2 regions of the Yokenella regensburgei genome follow, and region 1 is predicted to be linked to the other one. Evidence: predicted binding sites of a transcription regulator. Region 1 holds the regulator's gene; the other holds the start of a gene.
The links. The regulator sigma-54, encoded in region 1, starts transcription at its own class of promoters, with help from an activator protein. The targets are predictions, from matches to a motif close to GTTGGCACANNTTTCGCTNT.
Positions count from the first base shown of each region.

Region 2: a site for sigma-54 is predicted at 6,482-6,501, ahead of glnA (glutamate--ammonia ligase). Genes of this name have one in related genera too.

Region 1 covers NZ_RBIZ01000004.1:664,211-673,503, reverse strand. The annotation lists gene arcB (aerobic respiration two-component sensor histidine kinase ArcB) at 1-254, shown strand, start outside; gene elbB (isoprenoid biosynthesis glyoxalase ElbB) at 490-1,143, shown strand; gene mtgA (monofunctional biosynthetic peptidoglycan transglycosylase) at 1,140-1,865, shown strand; gene npr (PTS phosphocarrier protein NPr) at 1,926-2,198, opposite strand; gene rapZ (RNase adapter RapZ) at 2,195-3,049, opposite strand; gene ptsN (PTS IIA-like nitrogen regulatory protein PtsN) at 3,106-3,594, opposite strand; gene hpf (ribosome hibernation promoting factor) at 3,652-3,939, opposite strand; gene rpoN (RNA polymerase factor sigma-54) at 3,962-5,395, opposite strand; gene lptB (LPS export ABC transporter ATP-binding protein) at 5,442-6,167, opposite strand; gene lptA (lipopolysaccharide ABC transporter substrate-binding protein LptA) at 6,174-6,731, opposite strand; gene lptC (LPS export ABC transporter periplasmic protein LptC) at 6,700-7,275, opposite strand; gene kdsC (3-deoxy-manno-octulosonate-8-phosphatase KdsC) at 7,272-7,838, opposite strand; gene kdsD (arabinose-5-phosphate isomerase KdsD) at 7,853-8,839, opposite strand; gene C7387_RS14630 (calcium/sodium antiporter) at 8,854-9,293, opposite strand, start outside.
Region 2 covers NZ_RBIZ01000008.1:8,932-18,224, forward strand. The annotation lists gene yihI (Der GTPase-activating protein YihI) at 1-455, shown strand, start outside; gene hemN (oxygen-independent coproporphyrinogen III oxidase) at 644-2,017, shown strand; gene C7387_RS22935 (YshB family small membrane protein) at 2,098-2,208, opposite strand; gene glnG (nitrogen regulation protein NR(I)) at 2,318-3,727, opposite strand; gene glnL (nitrogen regulation protein NR(II)) at 3,741-4,790, opposite strand; gene glnA (glutamate--ammonia ligase) at 4,985-6,394, opposite strand; gene typA (ribosome-dependent GTPase TypA) at 6,773-8,596, shown strand; gene C7387_RS21605 (GntR family transcriptional regulator) at 8,784-9,293, shown strand, end outside.

The DNA of each region.
Region 1 (9,293 bases):
GGTATCTCGCGGTTCTGGAGTCTAATCTCACCGCCCGGGACCAGAAAGGCATTGTGGAAGAAGGACACAAAATCAAAGGTGCTGCGGGCTCCGTAGGCCTTCGTCACATCCAGCAGCTGGGTCAACAGATCCAGTCTCCCGATCTGCCCGCCTGGTGGGATAACGTTGGTGAATGGGTTGAAGAGATGAAAAGCGAATGGCAACAGGACGTTGAAATGCTGAAGGCGTGGGTTGCTCAGGCTGGAAAAAAATGACCCCGGCCAGGCCGGGGTGCGCGAATACTGCGCCAACACCAGGGAAATCGTGGCTGCGCCGGGATTGATTGTTGGAATGATAATACTCGGACGCAACCTGAGGATTCGGATTGCACGCCCATTAAGATAGCAAATCTTAAATATTTTGTTACGTGAATCAGTAAAATGTGTGAAGCATGGCGACTAAATCAGAATATTTAATTGGCTTTATCCAGTTTTGATTAAGGATCGAGAGATGAAAAAAGTAGGTGTCGTGCTGAGTGGTTGTGGCGTTTATGACGGCTCAGAAATTCATGAAGCAGTCCTGACGCTATTGGCAATTTCCCGTGCTGGCGCTGAAGCAGTCTGTTTTGCGCCGGATAAAAGCCAGTCTGACGTGGTCAATCACCTCGCCGGTGCGCCAATGGCGGAAACGCGTAATGTGCTTATTGAAGCCGCACGTATTTCCCGTGGCGCGATCCGCCCCCTGGCGAGCGCCAGTGCCAGCGAGCTGGATGCGCTGGTGGTTCCCGGTGGCTTTGGTGCGGCTAAAAACCTGAGCAATTTTGCCTCACAGGGTGCCGAATGTGTGGTTGATGCTGACCTTCTGGCGCTTTCACAGGCAATGCATGCGGCGGGTAAACCGCTTGGTTTTATGTGTATCGCCCCGGCGATGCTGCCGAAGATTTTCGATTTCCCGCTGCGTATCACTATTGGTACCGATATCGACACTGCGGAAGTACTCGAAGCGATGGGAGCGGAACATGTACCATGCCCGGTTGATGACATTGTTGTGGATGAAGACCATAAAGTCGTGACCACGCCGGCATACATGCTGGCACAGAACATTGCGGAAGCGGCGACCGGTATTGATAAGCTGGTCGCCCGTGTGCTGGTTCTGGCTGAATGAGTCGAGGTCGCTCCCCGCTGGCATGGGCAAAACGCCTGATTATCCGTGTTCTGCTGGTGCTGGCGGTATTCTGGGGCGGTGGTATTGTACTGTTCAGCGTGCTGCCGGTGCCCTTCTCCGCAGTGATGATTGAGCGTCAACTGGGTGCCTGGATGCGCGGTGATTTTGGCTATGTTGCCCACTCAGACTGGGTGGGCATGGATGAGATATCACCGTGGATGGGGCTTGCGGTGATTGCCGCCGAGGATCAGAAATTCCCGGACCACTGGGGGTTTGACGTCGCCGCTATCGAAAAAGCGCTGGCGCACAACGAGCGTAACACCTCGCGCGTTCGCGGTGCCTCCACCATTTCGCAGCAGACAGCGAAGAACGTTTTTTTGTGGGACGGTCGTAGTTGGCTGCGCAAAGGCCTTGAAGCGGGGCTGACGGTGGGGATTGAAACCGTCTGGAGCAAAAAGCGGATCCTGACGGTGTACCTTAACGTCGCCGAATTTGGTGAAGGGGTCTTCGGGGTTGAAGAAGCCTCACAGCGCTATTTCCATAAGCCCGCCAGTCGTTTAACAATGTCAGAAGCTGCGCTACTGGCCGCGGTTTTGCCCGCCCCGTTGCGCTATAAAGCCAGTGCGCCTTCAGGGTATGTCCGCAGCCGCCAGGCGTGGATCCTGCGTCAGATGCGACAGCTCGGAGGGGAAGGATTTATGCAGGACAATAAGCTGCACTAATGAATTGGTGGGGAGGCCGGATAGCGACGTAACCGTCTTATCCGACCTGGTTTTCACTGATTAGTCTTCGTCAAAACCGGCGTTAAACAGTGCGATGACCGCCGCCAGCGCTTCGACTTCCTGCGGGCCGCTGGCTTCTATTTCAATCTGGCGACCTTTTGCGGAATCCAGCATCAACAGCGCGATAACGCTGCTGGCTTCCGCTTCGGTGCCTTCATCGTTGCGCAGCAGCACCTCAGCGTCATACTCCTGAACCAGTTCGAACAACTTCATGGCTGGGCGAGCGTGCATGCCCAGCTTGTTGGTTATCTCAACGGTCTGTTTTACGGTCATGTTTTACGTTTTTCCAGCGTCCGGTGACGTGACTGAACGTTCTTCCCGCGGGAGCGGAAATAGTCGGCCAACTGCTCGGCGATATACACCGAACGGTGCTTACCGCCGGTACAACCGATGGCAACCGTCAGGTAGCTTCGGTTATTGGTTTCCAGCATCGGTAACCATAACTCGAGATAGCTGCGGGTCTGGTAGATAAAATTGTGAACTTCTGTGTGCCTGTCGAGGAAGGCCGCTACCGGTTTGTCCAGGCCGGTCATTGGACGCAGCTTAGGGTCCCAGTGCGGGTTCGGCAGGAAACGAACGTCGAACACGTAATCAGCATCAATCGGAATACCGTGCTTGAAGCCGAAGGATTCAAACACCATTGTCAGCTCACGCTCGCGTTTGCCAAGCAGACGAGTACGCAGCATTTCTGCCAGCTCATGCACCGACATCTCTGATGTATCGACAATAAGATCCGCGCGTGAGCGCAGCGGCTCCAGCAGGGCGCTTTCTTCATCAATAGCGCTTTCCAGCGACAGATTTTTACTGGAGAGCGGGTGCAGACGGCGAGTATCACTGTAACGGCGAATCAGCGTATTGCGATCGGCGTCGAGGAAAAGCAGCTGTGGAGAGAACGCGTCCGGCAGGTTGTTCATCGCCTGCTCGAAAATCTCCGGGGATTCGGGCATGTTACGCACGTCGATGCTGACGGCAGCCGAGATCTCGCGGTCAGCCAGCGTTTTGGCAAGCTCGGGTAACAGCACTACCGGCAGGTTGTCCACGCAGTAGAAACCCATATCTTCCAGCGCGCGCAGGGCGACGGATTTCCCCGAGCCTGAACGACCGCTGACGATCATCAGTACCATGTACCGTTTCTCCTCAGTACGAAAAAGGGTAAACACATCATCCTGTAATCTGCCTCTTACGCATCATCACTGCCTTCGGCTTCCGTAATGATTTGGTAGAGCTCTTCATCACTTTGTGCAGCCCGCAGGCGCCGGCAAATAGTCTTATCCGCCAGACGTTTGGCCACCAGCGATAGCGTATGCAGATGCGTTTTCGTCTGATCGGCAGGGACCAGCAGGGCGAAAAGCAGATCCACCGGCTGGTTGTCGATGGCATCGAACGCAATCGGGGTTTCCAGCTGCACAAAGACGCCAACGGCGCGCAGCGTATCCTCTTCCAGTTTACCGTGCGGAATGGCAATGCCATTACCGATACCGGTACTGCCCATTTTTTCGCGGGTGAGAATGGCTTCGAACACCACCTGCGGGGGCAGACTTAGCTGTTTGGCGGCCAGCTCGCTGATAATTTCCAGCGCGCGCTTTTTACTCTGGCAGTGGACGCCACTACGGGTACATTCCTGGTTAAGGACATTGCTCAGTTGAAGAGCCGAATCGTTGTTCATCATAATTTCACCTGAGCATCGCCTGATGCAGAGGTCTGTATCAGGCGAGTGCTCGGACAATTAGTGTTGTTTTAGTTTATCTTTATGCTTGTTCAGCTGTCTCGCCAGTTTGTCTATCAAACCGTCAATCGCAGCATACATATCCTGACCTTCCGCACTGGCATGAATCTCACCACCGTTGACATGCAGGGTGGCGTCTGACACATGGGTCACTTTCTCCACTTTTAACACAATATAGACCTGATTGATCCTGTCGAAATATTGTTCGAGTTTGCTGAATTTCGAATTAAGAAATTCGCGCAATGCCTCGGTGATTTCGACGTTGTGTCCTGTAATGTTGAGCTGCATAGTGTCTTCCTTATCAGTTTTATCAGACCAGTTGTTTACGCTGGTTTGATGGCGGAATGGACAGAGACTCTCGGTACTTCGCGACGGTACGGCGGGCCACCATAATGCCCTGTTCAGACAACATAGAGGTTAGCTTGCTGTCGCTCAGTGGTTTCGCGGGATTTTCCGCGGCAATTAACTTCTTCACCAGTGCGCGAATTGCCGTAGAAGAGGCTTCGCCGCCGCCCTCGGTATTCACGTGACTTGAGAAGAAATATTTAAGCTCAAAAATACCGCGCGGACTGTGCAGATACTTCTGCGTTGTCACGCGTGAAATCGTCGATTCATGCATCTCGACGGCCTGGGCGATATCGGCCAGTACCATCGGTTTCATCATCTCTTCGCCCTGTTCAAAGAAGGCCTGCTGCTGCTCGACGATGCAGCGGCTGACGCGCAGGAGCGTGTCGTTACGACTTTCCAGGCTCTTGATGAGCCACTTCGCTTCCTGCAGGTTGCTACGGATAAACTGACCGTCAGTTTCGTTGCGCACGTTGTTACCCATGGCTGCGTACTGCTGGTTTATCTGCAGGCGCGGGATACTGTCGGAGTTGAGCTCTACGACCCAGCGGGTACCCATCTTGCGTACCAGCACGTCGGGGATGACATATTCCGGCTCTCCGGTCTGAATTGACTGCCCGGGGCGTGGATCCAGCGACTGGATCAGGTTCACCGCCTCTTTCAGCACCTCTTCTTTCAGACGTGTAACACGCATCAGGGAGCGAAAGTCGTGATTGGCGAGCAGATCGAGATGATCGCTAATGATGAGCCGCGCCTCTTCCAGACGCGGTGTCTCTTTGCTGAACTGGGAGAGCTGGATAAGCAGGCAGTCGCGAAGATCCTTCGCCGCCACGCCGACCGGATCGAAGCGCTGAATGCGTTTGAGCACGGCTTCAATCTCTTCGATACCGACATCGTCGTCGCCGATACTTTCCAGAATATCCTCAACGGAAATAGTGAGGTATCCGGTGTCATCGACCGCATCGACAATCGAGGTGGCAATGGCGCGGTCGGTATCCGAGAACGGGGTCAGCTCCACCTGCCACATCAGGTAATCCTGCAGTGACTGAGTGGTCTCTCCCTGGTAGACCGGCAGTTCGTCGTCGATGTAGTCCGCGCCGGTGCCAGACGGCGTTCCGGCGGTGTAGATTTCATCCCAGCTGGCGTCGAGCGGAAGCTCTTCCGGCATCTCTTTTTGTTCGAGGGCGTCAACGGTATCAAGGGTTTCCTTGTCCGGTGTCTCCGTGGTGTCGACCTCATCGTGAAGATCGGTTTGCTCAAGCAACGGATTGCTCTCCAGCGCTTGCTGAAGCTCTTGTTGAAGCTCCAGCGTCGAGAGTTGTAGCAGGCGAATGGCCTGTTGCAGCTGCGGCGTCATGGCGAGCTGTTGGCTGAGTCTTAACTGCAAACCTTGCTTCATGTTCAGGTCATTAATCTCCAGGAGTTACAACAATGACACTACCCTATCAGAGTCTGAAGTCTTCCCCAAGGTAGACGCGCTTAACATGCTCATCTTCGAGGATTTCTTTTGGCGTTCCGTGAGCTATGAGGTGTCCCTGGCTCACAATATAAGCTCGCTCACAGACGGCCAGCGTCTCGCGGACGTTATGGTCGGTTATCAGGACACCGAGACCGCTGTCACGCAGGTGCTCGATAATGCGTTTGATGTCGATAACGGAGATCGGGTCTACACCGGCGAAAGGTTCATCAAGCAGGATGAATTTCGGGTTGGCAGCCAGGGCGCGGGCGATTTCCACACGGCGGCGTTCACCACCGGAAAGCGCCTGACCGAGGTTGTCGCGCAGGTGCTCAATGTGGAACTCTTCCATCAGCTCGTTGGCGCGATCGACGCGCTGTTCGTTGCTGAGATCGTCACGGATCTGCAGTACAGCCATCAGGTTATCGTACACGCTCAGACGGCGGAAAATGGACGCTTCCTGCGGCAGGTAGCCAATGCCACGACGGGCGCGGGCATGCAGCGGCAGCAGGCTGATATCTTCATCATCGATGATAATATTACCCGCGTCGCGTGGAACGATGCCGACCACCATATAAAAGGTGGTGGTTTTACCCGCACCGTTAGGGCCAAGCAGGCCCACAATCTCGCCGGAGTTGACGGTCAGACTGACATCTTCCACCACGCGGCGGCCTTTATAAGCCTTGGCGAGATTCTTTGCAGTTAATGTTGCCATAACGAATTAGTTACTCTTCTTTTGCGCCGGAGCCGGGCTGTTGCCGTTTTTGTTCTGCAGCTGTGACGGTACCAGAACGGTGGTCACGCGTTTGCCTTTATCGCTAAAGGCCTGCATTTTCTGCTCTTTGACCAGGTAGGTTATCTTGTCGCCTGTAATGTTGCTGTCGAGCTGTTCAAGATACGCATTGCCGGTCAGCACCACGAAATCGTTCTGCAGTTCATAATGCATTTTAGAGGCGTGACCTTTCACCGGTTTGCCGCTGTCCTGCATTTGGTAGAAGGTCGCCGGGTTACCAAAACCGTCGATCACTTCTTTGCCTTTTTCGCCTTCCGGACGCGTTACCACGACCTTATCGGCATTGATTTTGATGGTGCCCTGGGTCACGACGACGTTACCGGTGAAGGTGACGATGTTCCCCTGCATGTCCAGCGACTGAGTGTCAGACTCAATATGAATAGGCTGATCGGTATCACCGGTTAACGCCAGTGCCGGCAGACTGGCCGCCAGCAGCGTGCTGGCGAGCGCTAATTTAAGGCTTAGTTTGTGTGTTCTGAATTTCATATGAGGTTCTAACCTTTTCAATCAGCTCGGCGTTTTTGCTGCGTAGATTTCCGCGCATTTTCAGGCCGCTGGAATTAAATGTGGTTCCGTACAGTGTTACCAGATCATCAGACGTGACATCCTGAGTGATCAAGTTAATCTGAGCGTTGTCCGTTGTAATTTTACGCAGTTGTGAGTCTGCCGTCAGCGCGTTAACTTCAACGTGTCCGTACAGATACAACATGCGGTCGTTAGTGAGTTTGGCTTTATCGGCCTTAATTGACCAGGTTGGCACTTTGTTGACGTCAAAGGTGGTCAACACCGGGTTGGTAAACCACGAAATGGCCTGGTCAGAAAAATACTCCACGTGCTCCGCAATCAAGCGGTAAGTCAGCGCACCCTCTGGGCTGTAGACGACCGTATCGGAGTGCTCACTCTTGTAAGTCGGTTCGTTAGGGTTGGCGACTATCTCCTTCGTATCGTCTTTGCTCGCCAGATTTACGCCGATAAGAATCAGCGCAATCAGCGATAGCAGAATGATAACCCAACGTCTGGTTTTGCTCATATCGATTGCCCTTTGGCTTCCTCTAGCTTGCCCTGTGCCAATAGTAACAAATCACAGACTTCTCGTACCGCTCCACGACCACCGTTGATATAGGTAACGTAATCCGCGCGTGAAATCAGTATCGGATGGGCATCGGCGACGGCAACGCCGAGCGCGACGTCCGCCATGACCGGCCAGTCGATAAGGTCATCCCCTACATAGGCCACTTGTTGCGGAGAAAGCGAGAGTTTCTCCAGCAGCTCGCGGTATGCCAGCAGTTTATCTGACTGACCCTGATACAGGTGGGTGATGCCAAGCGTGGCGCAACGATCTTCTAATAGTTTAGCCTTCCGCCCGGTAATGATCGCGACCTCAATGCCGGAAGTCAGCGCACAGCGAATGCCATAACCATCGCGGACGTTAAAGGCTTTTAACTCTTCGCCATTGTTGCCCATATAAATGAGGCCATCGGACATGACGCCGTCCACATCGAGGATCAACAGGCGGATATTTTCCGCGCTTGCCATCACCTTTGCACTCACGGGACCGTAGCAGGTCGCCACTGATGCACCAGCATTACTCATTCTTTCGTCCTTAATTACACTACGCCTGCGCGCAGCAGATCATGCATATGTACCACACCCAGCAAATGGTCGCCATCGGCAACCAGTACGCAGGTAACATGGCGGGATTGCATCAGGTTTAAGGCATCAACCGCCAGGGTGCCTGGGCGAATACGGATCCCGCCCGGCGTCATGACATCGGCAATGCTGAGGTTACGCATATCGGTACCGTTATCAAAGACCCGGCGCAGGTCACCATCGGTGAAAATACCCTGGATCTGCATCTGGTCATCGCAGATAGCGGTCATACCCAGATTCTTACGGGTGATTTCCAGCAGCGCATCGCGAAGCGAAGCGTCTTTGCTGACGTGCGGGATTTCATCGCCTGTGTGCATGATGTCATTAACCCGCAGCAGCAGCTTGCGGCCCAGTGCGCCACCTGGATGAGAAAGCGCGAAATCTTCGGCAGTAAAGCCGCGCGCTTTCAACAGCGCCACCGCGAGCGCATCTCCCATAACCAGTGCCGCAGTGGTGCTGGAAGTCGGGGCCAGACCCAGCGGGCAGGCTTCTTTCAGGACTTTGACACACAGGTGGATGTCTGCGGCCCGCGCCATGCTGCTTTCCGGACGGCTGGTCATGCAGATAAGCGGTACCTGCAGACGTTTAAGCACCGGGATCAGCGCGAGGATCTCGTTGGATTCACCGGAGTTCGACAGCGCAATCACGATATCCTGTGGAGTGACCATCCCGAGATCGCCGTGCGCCGCTTCGCCCGGGTGGACAAAAAACGACGAGGTCCCGGTGCTGGCAAAGGTCGCGGCCATCTTCCGGCCAATATGACCAGATTTGCCCATCCCCATGACCACCACTTTGCCGCTGCAATAGAATATCTTCTCGCAGGCCTGAGCAAAATCCTGATTAATATACTGATCGAGCTGTGCCAGACCTTCACGTTCAATTTCCAGGACTTCACGTCCTGCCTGCTGAAAGTCAAAATCCGGTTGCAAATCTAGTTGCGACATAGTGATTTTCCGATTTATTCAATAAAAAGCGGTGCTACCCAGTACAGCATCGCCAGCCACAGGAAAAAACCGCCAATTAACAGCGCGCCAGCACCACGGCCGATCTGCCGCTTACGGCGCCAGCAGAGCAGGGCGAATACGATGCTGACCAGCACCATAACGCCATAATCTCGCAGAAAAGCCTGATTATCGAAGTCCCCCGGCGCTATCAGCGCGGGCAGGCCAAGGACTATCGCGATATTAAATATATTGGCACCAATGATATTGCCAATCGCAATATCGTCCTCACCTTTACGTGCGCCGGCGATCGCGGTTGCCAGCTCCGGCAGGCTGGTGCCAATAGCGATTATCGTCAGACCAAGCGTCAGCTCGCTCATGGCAAAATAGTTAGCCAGCACGGTGGCATTATCGACCACCATGCGGGTCGACATCGGCATAATAATTAATGCTACTC
Region 2 (9,293 bases), on a different contig from region 1:
AATCGCGTGAAGAGTTAAACCAGGAAGCCCGCGACCGCAAGCGCCAGAAAAAGCATCGTGGCCACGTGGCTGGTAGCCGTGCAAGTGGTAGCGCTGAGGCCGGTGGTCAGGGTAAACAGCAGCAAAAAGATCCTCGTATTGGCAGCAAAAAACCCATCGCACTGGGCGTTACCGATGCACCAGTGATTAAACAGCACAAACCGAAGAGTGAGAAACCTATGCTTTCACCGCAGGCTGAGCTTGAAATGCTGGAAACGGATGAGCGCCTGGATGCGCTGCTGGAACGTCTGGAAGAGGGCGGTACCCTGAATGCTGAAGAGCAGTCCTGGGTTGACGCCAAACTGGACCGTATTGATGAACTGATGCAGCAGCTCGGCCTCTCTTACGATGATGACGAAGAAGAGGAAGAAGAAGGCAAGGAAGACATGATGCGTCTGCTGAAAGGCGGAAACTAACGTTTGCACCCGGTCGGTTTTACCGTCCTGCTTATAACCCTTCCGGTTATATGTTATCTGGCGTGGTTATTCGTTAAACTACGACGGTTGTCGCGGCGCAGAAACTGGCTGCGCAACCGGTTATTGACCCGCAGTACGGGTCTGCCGGTTCGCCGTCGCCGCCAGCGATATCATCGGAAGGAGTGAGCATGTCTGAGCAGTTAATCGACTGGGATCTGGCCCTGATCCAGAAATACAACTATTCCGGGCCACGTTATACGTCATACCCGACCGCGCTGGAGTTTAACGAGAACTTCGGTGAAGCGGATTTCTTACACGCGGTTGCGCGTTATCCCGAAAGACCGCTGTCGCTGTACGTCCACATTCCGTTCTGCCATAAGCTGTGTTACTTCTGCGGCTGCAATAAAATTGTTACCCGCCAGCAGCATAAAGCCGATCAGTATCTCGACGCGCTGGAGCAAGAGATCCTCCATCGCGCACCGTTGTTTGCCGGACGCCATGTCAGTCAGCTGCACTGGGGCGGCGGTACGCCAACCTATCTGAATAAAGCTCAAATTAGTCGCCTGATGGCGCTGCTGCGTGGCAACTTCAGCTTTAATGCTGACGCCGAAATTTCGATTGAGGTCGACCCGCGTGAGATTGAGCTTGATGTGCTCGATCACCTGCGTGTGGAGGGTTTCAACCGCCTGAGCATGGGCGTACAGGACTTCAATAAAGAAGTGCAGCGCCTGGTGAACCGCGAGCAGGATGAAGACTTCATTTTTGCGCTGCTGAACCATGCGCGTGATATTGGCTTTACTTCAACCAATATTGACCTGATTTATGGTTTGCCGAAACAGACGCCGGAAAGTTTTGCGTTTACCCTGAGCCGGGTCGCAGAGCTGAACCCGGATCGCCTGAGCGTCTTCAACTACGCCCATTTACCGACCCTGTTTGCCGCGCAGCGCAAAATTAAAGATGCCGATCTGCCTTCTGCACAGCAGAAGCTGGATATTCTGCAGGAAACCATCACCTCACTCACCGACAGCGGTTACCAGTTCATCGGGATGGATCACTTTGCCCGTCCGGATGACGAACTGGCGGTCGCACAGCGCAACGGTGTCCTGCATCGTAACTTCCAGGGCTATACCACTCAGGGCGACAGCGATCTGCTGGGTCTTGGTGTTTCTGCAATCAGCATGATGGGGGACTGTTATGCGCAGAACCAGAAAGAGCTCAAGCACTACTATCAGCAGGTTGATGAACACGGTAATGCGCTGTGGCGTGGTATCGCATTAACCCGCGACGACTGCATTCGTCGTGACGTTATCAAAGCGCTTATCTGTAACTTCCGCCTCGACTTTAGCGCCGTGGAAGCGCAGTGGGATCTGATCTTTAGCGACTATTTTGACGAAGATATGAAGCTGCTGGCACCGCTGGCGAAAGATGGGCTGGTGGATGTGAGCGAGAAAGCAATTCAGGTGACGCCGAAGGGACGCCTGCTGATTCGTAATATCTGTATGTGTTTTGATGCCTACCTGCGCCAGAAAGCGCGGATGCAGCAGTTCTCGCGAGTGATTTAACTGCGCTGCCGGTGGCGCTACCGCTTATCGTGCCTGCCAACTGCAGGCCTGATAAGCAGTAGTGCCATCAGGCGTCTCGTTTAGCTAAAAAGCCCAAAGAGTGCTGCGCACAGTACGGCGGCAATGGCCGTATGCGGTGTGGTGCTGTCGACAGCACCACTCGAGATGGTGGTGATAAGTGAATCAAGCATGATAACCCCCTGCGTTCGCGCAAAAATCATACTTAACTCATCGGAACAGTAAAGGACTATATAACCGCTCTTTGCGCTAAACCGTCCTTTTTTACATTTACTGCGCCGCTTACTCCATTCCCAGTTCTTTCAGCTTGCGGGTCAGGGTATTACGCCCCCAGCCCAGCAGCCTTGCCGCTTCCTGTTTGTGTCCCTGCGTGTGGCGTAACGCCGTCGTTAAGAGCGTGCGCTCCATCTCCGGCTGCGCTTCGGAAAGCAGATTTTGATGACCGGAACGCAGCGCGCGATCGGCCCACTGTGCCAGCAGCGTAGCCCAGCTGTCCGAGAGGGCATGTGCGGTAGTTTCCGGTACGGTCGACTCAAACAGTTCGCCCGGTAAATCCTGAATCAGGACCTCCTGGCCTGCGGCCATCACGGTCAGCCAGCGGCAGGTGTTCTCCAACTGGCGTACGTTCCCAGGCCAGGCAAGACGCGTGAGCGCGGCTTCGGTTTCCGGGTGCAGCTGTTTGGCTTCAACGCCCAGCTCGCGGGCGGCATCCTGCAGGAAGTGGCGGGCCAGACGAGGAATGTCTTCCCGGCGCTCGCGCAGCGGCGGCAGGTGGACGCGAATGACGTTCAGACGGTGGAATAAATCCTCACGGAATTTACCTTCCCGAACGCGCAGTTCCAGATTCTGGTGGGTGGCGGCAATGATGCGCACATCCACCTTCACCGGCGCATAGCCACCAACGCGATAGAACTGTCCGTCGGCAAGAACACGCAGCAGTCGGGTTTGCACATCAAGCGGCATATCGCCGATTTCATCCAGGAACAGCGTGCCGCCGTCGGCCTGCTCGAAGCGCCCCTGACGCACCGTATTGGCGCCGGTGAACGCGCCTTTCTCATGACCAAACAGTTCCGATTCGATAAGATCCTTCGGAATTGCCGCCATGTTCAGGGCGATAAAGGGGGAGGAGGCGCGTGGGCTATGGCGATGCAGCGCATGTGCGACCAGCTCTTTACCAGTACCGGATTCACCGTTGATAAGTACGCTTATCGATGAACGCGACAAGCGGCCAATAATACGAAATACATCCTGCATCGCCGGCGCTTCACCGATGATGTCGGTTGTCGGGCCAAATACCGGTGCATTGCGCGGCTGTTGTTGTTCCTGATAATGGCTGATAGCGCGTTCAACCAGCGCTACCGCCTCATCAATATCAAAGGGTTTTGGCAGGTAATCGAATGCCCCCTGCTGGTAGGCGCTGACGGCAGCATCCAGATCGGAGTGGGCGGTCATTATGATGACCGGAAGCATCGGATGGCGCTGTTTAATCTGCTTCAGCAGCGCCAGGCCGTCCATTCCCGGCATACGGATATCTGACAACAGCACGTCCGGGGTTTTGGTCGTCAGGGCTTCCAGCACCTCGGCACCGCTCTCAAAAGCGGTGCAGGTCAGCCCTGCGCCAGCAAGCGCGCGTTCCAGTACCCAGCGGATTGAGCTATCGTCATCAACAATCCAGGCTATCCCTCGTTGCATACACTAAACCCCTCTATTTCCTGATTGGCAGGTAAACCGAAAACTCGGTATGACCCGGCCAACTGGTAAATTCAATTTTGCCGGAGTGTTGATCAATTAAATTACGCGCTATCGACAAGCCAAGACCGGTACCACCTTCGCGCCCGCTGACCATCGGGTAAAACAGCGTGTCTTGCAGATGTGGCGGAATGCCCGGCCCGTTATCTTCTACATCGATACGTGCCGTCAGGCGGTAGCGAACGCCGTGCAGCGTGAGCTGGAATGCTGTGCGGGTGCGCAAAATTATCTCGCCACCCTCCGGGCCCAGCGCCTGCAGTGCATTGCGCACGATGTTCAGCAGCACCTGCTCAATCTGGTCAGGATCGTGCGGCAGCTCCGGCAGGCTGGGGTCATAATCGCGGATCAGACGAACGTTATCCGGCAGCTCCATCGATACCAGGTTAAACACGCGCTCGGCAACTTTGTGAATACTCTCGGTCACATGCATGCCGGGGAGCTGCGGCCCGAGCAGTCTGTCTACCAGATTACGCAGGCGATCGGCCTGTTCGATAATCATTTTGGTGTATTCCAGGAGCGATGGGTCGGGCAATGCTTTGCTCAGCAGCTGTGCGGCACCGCGCAGGCCGCCCAGCGGGTTTTTAATTTCATGAGCCAGGCCGCGAACCAGGTCACGTGCCGCGACCTGCTGTGCGTGCTGCAATTGCTCCTGGCTCAGGCGTCGCTGGTTATCCATCGGCGACAGCTCAAGCAAGATCATGCCGTCAGGCAGCCGCTGTGCGGTCAGTGACAGTACATGCGATCGGCCGTCAATCACCAGCGTGACTTCGTTATCGGTGAAGCCTTGTCCACCGGCCAGGCTTTCATGCATCAGGCCGATATTCAGCGAAAAATAGCTCAACAGTTCGGGAAGCGGGGTGCCAAAGAGTTTGCGCGAGCTTTGTGCCAGCAGCTGTTGTGCCGCCGGGTTCGCGTAATGCACCGCGAGGTCGTCATCGACCAGCAAGATACTGTTAATCAGAGAGTTAAGGATCTGCCCAGCATCGGGCAGCATGCCTGTTGCCATCCAGCAGTCCTCCAGTTGAATGCACCAATTTAGTGCATTATAGCTTCTTGTCGGCGAAAAGCGCGTGAGATCAGATTGTTGGTGGAGAAAAAAGCCCATCCTGGGATGGGCTAAAGTTTCCACGGCAACTTACAACCTCCGTTTACTGCGCTGTCTCCGATGGTGGCAGCGCATTCGCGGAGTATTACGACAACTTAAACGCTGTAATACAGTTCAAACTCAACCGGGTGCGGCGTCATGCGAACGCGGTCGTTTTCTTCCAGACGCAGCGCGATGTAAGCATCGATAGCTTCGTCGGTGAACACACCACCTGCGGTCAGGAACTCGCGGTCGGCGTTCAGTTCGTTCAGTGCTTCTTCCAGAGAGCCTGCAACCTGTGGGATCTCTTTCGCTTCTTCCGGCGGCAGGTCGTACAGGTTTTTATCCATGGCTTCGCCCGGATGGATTTTGTTCTTAATACCGTCGAGGCCAGCCATCAGCAGTGCTGCGAAGCACAGGTACGGGTTAGCCGCCGGGTCAGGGAAGCGCACTTCGATACGACGTGCTTTCGGGCTTGCAACCACCGGGATACGGATAGAGGCAGAGCGGTTACGAGCTGAGTAGGCCAGCATAACCGGCGCTTCATAACCCGGGACCAGACGCTTGTAGGAGTTTGTGGTCGGGTTAGACAGGGCGTTGATGGCTTTTGCGTGTTTGATAACACCGCCGATGTAATGCAGCGCCATTTCAGACAGGCCAGCGTATTTGTCGCCAGAGAACAGGTTGGTACCGTTCTTGGACAGAGACATGTGGCAGTGCATACCGGAACCGTTATCACCGAACATCGGTTTTGGCATGAAGGTCGCAGTTTTACCGAAACGGTGCGCCACGTTGTGCACGACGTATTTGTAGATCTGAATTTCGTCCGCTTTTTTGGTCATGGTGTTGAAGCGGGTAGCGATTTCGTTCTGGCCAGCAGTCGCCACTTCGTGGTGATGTGCTTCAACCACCAGGCCCATTTCTTCCATGATAAGGCACATGGTAGAACGGATGTCCTGAGAGGAATCGACCGGAGGAACCGGGAAGTAACCGCCTTTCACGCCTGGACGGTGACCTTTGTTACCACCTTCATATTTGGTGGAAGAGTTCCATGCACCTTCGATATCGTCGATGGCAACGTGGGAACCGGAGATAGAAGCCCCGAAGCGGATGTCGTCAAACAGGAAGAATTCTGGCTCTGGCCCGAACAGCACGGTATCCGCGATGCCGGTAGAACGCAGGTACTCTTCAGCGCGTTTAGCGATAGAGCGCGGGTCGCGATCGTAGCCCTGCAGGGTGCCTGGCTCGAGGATGTCGCAGCGAATGATCAGCGTCGGTTCTTCAAAGAACGGGTCAATAAGCGCAGTGGTATGGTCCGGCATCAGCACCATGTCTGATTCGTTAATGCCTTTCCAGCCGCCAATCGAGGAGCCGTCAAACATTTTGCCTTCTTCGAAGAATTCAGCATTTACCTGATGAGCAGGAATGGTGACGTGCTGTTCTTTACCTTTGGTATCGGTGAAGCGCAGATCAACAAACTTCACTTCATGCTCGTTCAGCATCGTCAAAACGTGTTCAGCGGACATACTTAAACTCTCCCGGATTGGTCATTGTCGTCGTGGTAACGAACTACATAACACTGCTTCTGATGGCGTTGTTGCCGTAAATTTATTAAAGCGAAAACTGTGCCAACTTTTAAATGCCCCCCAAAACGCTGTATCATGCGCACCACAGTGCAAAAGGGCTGCACCAGTTTGGATTCATTGCACCAGTATAGTGCTTCAATGTGAACATTAGGCACCATATTGGTGCAATTTTGTAAATTTGGCCCTTTTCCTTGTCCGTGAAAGCGATCACAAAGCAACTCTGCAATACTTGTTTGCGGAGGATGTTTGTGATCCTGTTTTGTAGTGCGATTAATCCGTGTACAATAACGCGCTATTTCTAATGCCTGAGGCAAAGTTGTGATCGAAAATTTGCGTAACATCGCCATCATCGCCCACGTTGACCATGGTAAAACGACCCTGGTTGATAAGCTGCTGCAGCAATCCGGTACGTTCGACGCGCGTGCCGAGACCCAAGAGCGTGTGATGGACTCCAACGATTTGGAGAAAGAGCGTGGGATTACCATCCTCGCGAAAAACACCGCTATCAAATGGAATGACTACCGTATCAACATCGTTGATACCCCAGGGCACGCCGACTTCGGTGGTGAAGTTGAACGTGTTATGTCCATGGTTGACTCTGTGCTGCTGGTCGTTGATGCAATGGATGGCCCAATGCCGCAGACGCGCTTCGTGACCAAAAAGGCATTTGCCCACGGTCTGAAGCCAATCGTTGTTATCAACAAAGTTGACCGCCCTGGCGCGCGTCCTGACTGGGTTGTTGATCAGGTATTCGACCTGTTCGTTAACCTCGACGCGACCGACGAGCAGCTGGACTTCCCTATCGTTTACGCTTCTGCGCTGAACGGTATCGCTGGTCTGGACCACGAAGATATGGCGGACGACATGACCCCGCTGTACCAGGCGATTGTTGACCGTGTACCAGCGCCGGACGTTGACCTGGATGGTCCGTTCCAGATGCAGATCTCTCAGCTCGATTACAACAACTACGTTGGTGTAATCGGCATCGGTCGTATCAAGCGCGGTAAAGTGAAGCCGAACCAGCAGATCACTATCGTTGATAGCGAAGGCAAAACCCGTAACGGTAAAGTGGGTAAAGTACTGACTCACTTGGGTCTTGAGCGTATCGAAAGTGATGTAGCAGAAGCAGGCGACATCATTGCTATCACCGGTCTGGGTGAGCTGAACATCTCTGACACCATCTGCGACACGCAGGCGGTTGAAGCGCTGCCAGCCCTGTCTGTTGATGAGCCGACCGTTTCCATGTTCTTCAACGTCAACACCTCTCCGTTCTGTGGTAAAGAAGGTAAATACGTTACCTCTCGTCAGATCCTTGACCGCCTGAACAAAGAGCTGGTGCACAACGTTGCACTGCGTGTAGAAGAAACCGCCGACGCTGACGCCTTCCGCGTTTCCGGCCGTGGTGAACTGCACCTGTCCGTTCTGATTGAAAACATGCGTCGTGAAGGTTTCGAGATGGCGGTTTCCCGTCCGAAAGTTATCTTCCGCGAAATCGACGGCCGTAAGCAAGAGCCGTTCGAGAACGTAACGCTGGACGTCGAAGAGCAGCACCAGGGTTCTGTCATGCAGGCTCTGGGTGAGCGTAAAGGCGACCTGAAAAACATGAATCCGGACGGAAAAGGCCGCGTACGTCTCGACTACGTGATCCCAAGCCGTGGTCTGATCGGCTTCCGTTCTGAGTTCATGACCATGACCTCCGGTACCGGCCTGCTGTACTCTACCTTCAGCCACTACGACGACGTTCGTCCGGGTGATGTTGGTCAGCGTAACAACGGCGTACTGATCTCCAACGGTCAGGGTAAAGCGGTTGCGTTCGCGCTGTTCGGTCTGCAGGATCGCGGTAAGCTGTTCCTGGGTCACGGTGCTGAAGTTTACGAAGGCCAGATCATCGGTATTCACAGTCGTTCTAACGACCTGACTGTAAACTGCCTGACCGGTAAGAAACTGACCAACATGCGTGCTTCCGGTACTGACGAAGCGACCGTTCTGGTTCCGCCTATCAAGATGACCCTGGAGCAGGCTCTGGAGTTTATCGATGACGACGAACTGGTAGAAGTTACCCCAACCTCTATCCGTATCCGTAAGCGTCATCTGACCGAGAACGACCGTAAACGCGCAATGCGCGGTGCGAAAGAAGACTAATTCAGCGCTTCTTAGCCGATACAAACCCTGCCTCCTGAGGCGGGGTTTTTTTTGCCCTGAGTACGGCTCCCTTATCCACGAAGAGAACCCCGTCACATATCTTTCCAAAGCCTGAGGTTCACATTGCATTCCATTTTGTCGACAGAGTAAGATTGATTCATCTGGTTTAAACCAAATGGATTAAACAATGGAAAAGAATCCGTCGACCGTCGAGAACGCAAAAGAAAAACTGGATCACTGGTTGAAGCAAGGCATCACCCCGGTCGGGGGAAAGCTCCCTTCAGAGCGAGAGCTGGGAGAGCTGCTGGGGATTAAGCGTATGACCCTGCGCCAGGCCCTCTTAAACCTTGAGGCGGAGTCCAGGATCTTCCGCAAAGACCGCAAAGGGTGGTTTGTGACCCAGCCCCGTTTCAACTATAGCCCGGAGCTTTCCGCGAGCTTCCAGCGTGCGGCGCTGGAGCAGGGACGCGAACCGTCCTGGGGGTTTATCGATAAAAGCTGTGTATCGCAGTTCCCACAGGCTGCAGCCCCATTGCTCAGCGCGGCAGCTTCTGAAGAGCTGTACTGCATTACCGGTTGGGGAGCGCTGGAAGGGCATAAGGTGTTTTATCATGAAACCTATATTAACCCGCAGGTGGCTCCCGGTTTTATTGAGCAGCTTGAAAGTCAGTCATTCACCAGCGTCTGGGAAAAATCA